2 regions of the Faecalimicrobium sp. JNUCC 81 genome follow, and region 1 is predicted to be linked to the other one. Evidence: riboswitches for the same ligand, from Rfam matches in the RefSeq annotation. Region 1 holds a riboswitch; the other holds the start of a gene.
The links. A riboswitch is a leader RNA that binds a small molecule or an ion and turns the genes downstream of it on or off. The one in region 1 is predicted to bind S-adenosylmethionine.

Region 1 (3,509 bases):
ATGAGTACATTAATAAAATGTCAACCATAGAAACTTCATCTACTATTATCACATCTGCTTTTATAGGTTCTTCTTCATTTTTCATAAATTCTAATTGGTCACTATCTGTAGCAAATCCCATTTCAAGTAATCTATGTATAGTTTTTGCTTCTTTATTAGAAGTTTCGCTCATTCTTTTAGCAGCTCTTCCTGTTGGTGCTGCTAAAACAACTTCTTGATTGTTATTTTCAAATATTTTTATTATTGTGTTTATAGTTGTAGTTTTTCCTGTTCCAGGACCTCCAGTAACTATTACTACTCCACTTTCTATTGATTCTTTAACAGCCTTAGCTTGGTTAGTAGCTAACTTTATACCTTCTTCATTTTCAACAAGTCTTATTTCTTCTTCAATATCTATATTTAAATCTTTAAATTCACATTGAGATAATTTTATTATTTGCTTACAAACCCCGTTTTCAGATAAATAGTATGGTATTAAATATATTAAGTTTTGTCCGCTCATTTTTTCTATATGCACCTTTTGGTCATAAGCTAAATCCATTATACACTCTTCTATAAGATCAGTACTTACTTGTAATAGTTTTTTAGCATCTTGTATTAAAATATTTTCTGGTAGATAAGTATGTCCACTTCCTAAAGATTGATTTAGAGAATATAAAATTCCTTGGCAAATTCTATCTTTAGAATTCTTTTCTATTCCTATTTTATTCGCTATATCATCAGCTATTTTAAACCCGATACCTCTTATATCTTCCGCTAACTTATATGGATTTCTATTTATAACTTCAATAGCCTTATTTTTGTATTTTTTATATATTTTCATACAGTAATTAGGAGTAATTCCATAAGGTGATAATTCAATAATTATATTTCTAAGTTCTCTATTTTCTTCATAACTTTTGACTATTTGATTTATCTTCTTACTTCCTATACCTTCTACTTCTTGTAATCTTTCAGGACTATTTTGTATTATATCTAAAGTATTAACTCCAAATTTATCTATAATCCTTTTCGCCATTTTTTCACCTATTCCATGTATCATACCCGATGCCAGATATACATAAATTCCTTCGAGTGATGATGGCGTTACTGGCATAAATTTATTTACCTCAAACTGAGTTCCATAAGTTTTGTGATTTATCCATTTCCCCTCTACTTCTATGCTTTCTCCAACTGATAAAGTTGGCATACATCCGACTATTACAACTTCACTATTAGAGTTAGCTAAATGGGCTATGGTGTATCCATTATCCTCATTTTTGAATACTATATCACTTATCATTCCTTCTAATCTTTCCATACTTTTCTCCTACAACAAATAATATTTCTATACTGTACTTAAGTTGTAATTATTATACCTTTTATATAAAATAAAATCACCCCTTAAAGTAATATTACTTTAAGGGGCTTTATTTATAAATCTAATTTATATTATTGTCCTAGAGCTTCTTTTCTTAAAATTTGAGCTTTATCTGTTCTTTCCCATGGTAAATCTATATCAGTTCTACCAAAGTGTCCATAAGCTGCTGTACTTTTGAATATTGGTTGTCTTAAGTCTAAGTCTCTTATTATTGCACCTGGTCTTAAGTCAAAGTTCTTTTCAACTAATTTAACTAATATTTCTTCAGATACTTTTCCAGTTCCAAACGTATCTATAAATATAGAAAGTGGTCTTGCTACACCTATTGCATATGCAAGTTCTATTTCACACTTGTCAGCAAGCCCAGCTGCAACTATATTCTTAGCTACATATCTTGCAGCGTAAGCTGCAGATCTATCAACTTTTGTAGCATCTTTTCCTGAGAATGCTCCACCACCGTGTCTTGAGTATCCTCCGTAAGTATCTATTATTATTTTTCTTCCTGTAAGACCTGTATCTCCTTGAGGACCACCAACAACGAATCTTCCCGTTGGATTTATATATATCTTAGTTTCTTCGTCTAATAAATTAGCTGGTATAACTGCTTTTATTACATGATTTATTAAGTCTTCTCTTATTGTTTCACTAGTTACTTCTTCTCCATGTTGAGTAGATATAAGTACTGTATGAACTCTTACTGGAGTATTTCCTTCGTATTCTACTGTTACTTGAGTTTTTCCATCTGGTCTTAAGTAATCTAATGTAGAATTTTTTCTAACTTCTGTTAATCTTCTAGCTAATTTATGAGCTAAAGATATTGGAAGTGGCATTAATTCCTCTGTTTCGTTACAAGCAAAACCAAACATTATACCTTGGTCACCTGCACCTACTTTTTCTATTTCATCTTCTGCTGTTTGTCCATCTCTATTTTCTAATGCTTCATCAACACCCATAGCTATATCCCCTGATTGTTCATCTATAGAAGTTATAACTGCACAAGTGTCACAGTCAAATCCATATTTTGCTCTATCGTATCCTATTTCTCTTACTGTTTCTCTTACTATTTTAGGTATATCAGCATATGCTTTTGTTGTTATTTCTCCCGCTACTAATACAAGCCCCGTTGTTACTGTAGTCTCACAAGCAACTCTTGATAGTGGATCTTGCTTTAATAATTCATCTAATATTGCATCTGATATTTGGTCACATATTTTATCTGGATGCCCTTCTGTTACTGATTCTGATGTAAATAAATGTCTTGCCATTTTAATTCCTCCTTAATTTATAATTTCGGGGTTTGATTCATCCCCTATGCTAGTCCAATTATGAATACTCTTAGTTAATTTAACTTTATATATCTGAAATCTTACGCTATATATTAGAGGTAATAGTTTAATAATTAAAAAACCTCTTCTTATGCAAGAAGAGGTTAATTTTGTATATTCAATACATTAATTAACTAACCTCATCTCTCAAGACTATTTAGTCTTGTAGGATTTAGCACCTTTTCCCAAATGGGTGGTTGCTGGGCTTCACAGGGCCTATCCCTCCGCCGCTCTTGATAAGGTAATCAAGAAAGTTATTAAGTTCTTTATATTATATATCTCATTAATTTATATATTACTATCTTTATAAAATCCTGTCAATAATTTTAAATCAAATTTATCATTTGGAATATTCTTGCTTGTACTATATCAACTATATAGTATCCTATTTAATACCATTTTCATATTATATATTATGTAACCTAAGATAGGTATTTTTTAAATTAAAAATTCATATATTTTTTTGAAGGGGGGTGCCTATGTATTTAGCCAAAGTGAATTATAAAAAAGAGAACGTTGTAGAAGTATTAAGTTCAATACTTAAAGATTTAATCGATGAAAATACAGTTGTAGTTTGCATAGGAACAGACAGAGCTATCGGAGACGCTCTCGGACCATTAGTTGGTACAATGTTGCAAAATAGTGATTTTAAATACCCCGTTTACGGAACATTAGATAATCCTATCCACGCTTTAAATATATACGAATCTATTGATCACATAAAACAGATTCATCCAAATGGAAATTTTTTAGCTATAGATGCATGTTTAGGGTCAAAAAGTAGCATAGGTAATATACAAATAAGAGAAGGCCCAATTTTACCT
Region 2 (3,509 bases), 1.2 Mb from region 1:
AATATTGTATTTAAATTCAATATCAGTTAATACTTTAGTTTTTTTTAAATTGCCTTTATCATTATTACCTATCAATTTACTTTCAAATGTTTTTATTATAATCTCTTTTTTATTTTCTATATTACAAACATCATCTCTAAAAGATAAATTATTCTCTTCAAATAAATTAAGCTGAAAATAATACCTTTTTTTATTCTCAGCTTCTCTTTTTATTAAATCATTATTAACATCTTTTCTAATTTTATCAAAATTATAAACTTGCATCTAATCACCCTATAATATTTTTAACATCTTTATTTAATAATACTTTGTTTTTTTTATAAATCCTTTATTTATAGAATACTTGTCTATGTTTTTTAATATAAATATAATACGTTGATAAAATTAATTGAAATATTTAAGGGAGGTTGTTTATGAATATTAATATTAACGAATTAGAAGAAAGCTTACCTAAAGAATGTTGCTCTTTTTGCACTCATCTTTCTTTAGATGGTCCAGATAAAGATTATCAATATAGTATAAAATGTATAATGCTTGATGCTTTGCCAGAGTCAAATAAACGTTGCGAATTTTTTTCTCCAGAAAATAGTACTTTAACTACCGAGGATTTAGACAACCTATATATTAATTATCTAGAAGCTTGTATAAAAATAAATTACGATAATTATTTAAACTCTATCCACTTTAAATTATTTAAAGAAAAAGCTTTGTCTTATTACAATAATAAATGTGTTCTTTGTGGCTCAAGTGATAATTTAGAAGTCCACCATGTTAATAAAAAATTTGGACGCGAAAATTTAGATGATGTTTTCGTTGTCTGTTCTGATTGTATTGCTAAATAATTAATAATACTTGTTATAAAAAATAATTTATCTCCACATACTAAGGTAGAAATAAATTTGTAGGAGGTATTTTAAAATGATAAATAGTAATTTAAACTGTTCGGCTACTAGCTGTGCTCATAACAACGCTGGAGGATGTTTTGCAGGAGGTATAAATGTAGATGGACGTAAAGCTACTACTACTGGACATACTAATTGTGCATCTTATGTAGATAAAGCTAGCGCTGGATTTACAAGTTCTGCTAATGAGTGTGATTGTGTAAGTACACAAAACATTCATTGTAAAGCTACTAACTGTAAATATAATGAAAGTGAGCTATGTAAGGCGGACCAAGTTCATATAAACAATGATAGTAATGCAAGTTGTGAAACTTTCATATCTAGATAATAAAAAATAGTACTGAATAAATTTATTCAGTACTATTTTTTATTTATGCTATTTTACCTTCTTTTCTTTTTTCCTTAATATCCGATAATTTAGGGAATCCAAAAGCTATAGCTAATATTCCAAATAACCCCATCAGAATTGGATAATGTAAGTATCTTAAAATCTCAACTGGAGATATTGCTGCTAATCCTGCAGCTGTTAATATTTGAGCTCCATATGGAATCATTCCTTGACAACAAGAAGAGAAAATATCTAATATACTTGCTGATCTTCTTGGATCTATATCAAATTCTTGTGCTATATCTTTAGCTAATGGCCCTGCCATAACTATTGCTATAGTATTATTTGCTGTACATAAGTCAACTAAAGCTACAAGTGCTGCGATTCCAAATTCAGCGCCTTTTTTATTTTTTATTCTACTTGTTATAAAATGTAGTACAAAATCTATTCCACCATTAAACTTTATAAGTTCAACAATTCCGCCTATTACTATAGACATCATACATAATTCATACATTCCTGACATACCCTGTGATGCAGAATCTATAAATCCAAATACATCAAATGATCCTGTTGATATTCCTATTATTGCTGATACAAATATTCCCATTGGAAGTAATTTAAATACATTCATTCCAAGTAATGCTCCAGCTAATACTATAATGTATGGAACTACTTTTATTATTTGATAACTATAGTTTTCCGATAATACTACGTTATATCCTGATGTATTTATTCCAAGTATTATAGTTGTTATTATAGCTGCTGGTAAAACTATTAAGAAATTAACCTTAAATTTATCTTTAAGCTCGCACCCTTGAGTTCTAACTGCAGTTATAGTTGTGTCAGATATCATAGATAAATTGTCTCCAAACATAGCTCCACCTATTACTGCTCCTATCACTAAAGCCATTGGTATTCCAGTTTTTTCTGATATACCTATTCCTACTGGTGCTATTGCTGCTATTGTTCCCATTGATGTTCCCATTGAAACAGATATAAAACAACCTATAACAAATAATCCTACTACTACAAGATTTGGTGGTAATATTGATAAGCTTAGGTTTACAGTAGCATCAACTCCACCCATGGCCTTTGAAACACTTCCAAATGTACCTGCCAATAAGAAAATCATACACATCAATATAATATCAGGCTTTCCTGCTCCCTTGCAAAACACATCTATTTTTGTAGAAAATAATTCTTTTTTATTTAACATTAATGCAACGCCAGCCGATATAATAAATGCAACTAATACTGGCATTTTATAGAAATCACCTGTTATAATTCCCGTTCCTAAAAATAATAATAAAAATACTCCTAATGGTAATAATGCCAATGCATTACCCTTTTTTATTTCTTTTTCCATACATGTCGCCTCCTCTTATGTTCTAATTAATATATAAAAAAGCCTGAGAATAAACTCAGGCTATAATAAGCAATTATTTACTCATCTTTCAGCTATTAGCTGCAGGATTTAGCACCAATGTATATTAAATATACTGGTTGCCGGGTTTCAAAGGGCCAGCCCCTCCACCTCTCTTGATAAGGAGTATTTAATTTTTCTCTTGCTATTTTTTTATAATACTATAATTGTCTAAATATTTCAAGTATTTTTGATTTTTTTAATAATTATTTTTTTAATAATTTTATCAACATTAGTTTTATGCTTTAGCTAGTTCATTTTCTTCATATACTCTAGCATTTTCTTCTCCTAATAATACCCTTAAAATTCCTAAAGATAAAGACTCAAGTTCATTTTCACCTGGAATAATGTCTACTGGTGCTATAAAATCTACTCTTTGTTTAATCATAGAAGTTATCATATTTGAATAAGCAATTCCACCTGTAATAACTATTGCATCAACTTTTCCCTCTACAACCGTTGCTAATTCACCTATACTTTTAGAAACTTGATATGCCATTGCTTTGTGAACAAGTTTTGCCTTTTCATTACCTTTATTTATCATTTTTTCTACGTCTCTAACATCAACCGTTCCTAAATACGATACTATACCACCATTTCCTCTTATCATTTTTAGCATTTCTCTATGTGAGTATTCTCCTGAAAAACATCTATCTATGATTTTTTTACAAGGCACTCTTCCAGCTCTTTCTGGTGAAAATGATCCTTCATCATCTGATACAATATCTACCATCTTACCTTTTTTGTGTACACTAACTGTTATACCTCCACCTAAGTGAGCTACTATTAAATTTAAATCTTTGTAGTTTTTATTGTTATTTTTACAATGTTTCATAGCCATAGCCCTAGAATT

Region 2: another riboswitch for S-adenosylmethionine. It lies ahead of JNUCC81_RS14055 (Na+/H+ antiporter NhaC family protein); the one in region 1 lies ahead of metK (methionine adenosyltransferase).

The regions. Positions count from the first base shown of each region.
Region 1 is NZ_CM132203.1:163,202-166,710, reverse strand. It holds gene recD2 (SF1B family DNA helicase RecD2) at 1-1,300, opposite strand, end outside; gene metK (methionine adenosyltransferase) at 1,432-2,625, opposite strand; SAM riboswitch class I at 2,823-2,928, opposite strand; gene yyaC (spore protease YyaC) at 3,165-3,509, shown strand, end outside.
Region 2 is NZ_CM132203.1:2,801,231-2,804,739, forward strand. It holds gene JNUCC81_RS14040 (ion channel) at 1-264, opposite strand, end outside; gene JNUCC81_RS14045 (hypothetical protein) at 414-842, shown strand; gene JNUCC81_RS14050 (DUF1540 domain-containing protein) at 919-1,230, shown strand; gene JNUCC81_RS14055 (Na+/H+ antiporter NhaC family protein) at 1,274-2,599, opposite strand; SAM riboswitch class I at 2,678-2,782, opposite strand; gene buk (butyrate kinase) at 2,895-3,509, opposite strand, start outside.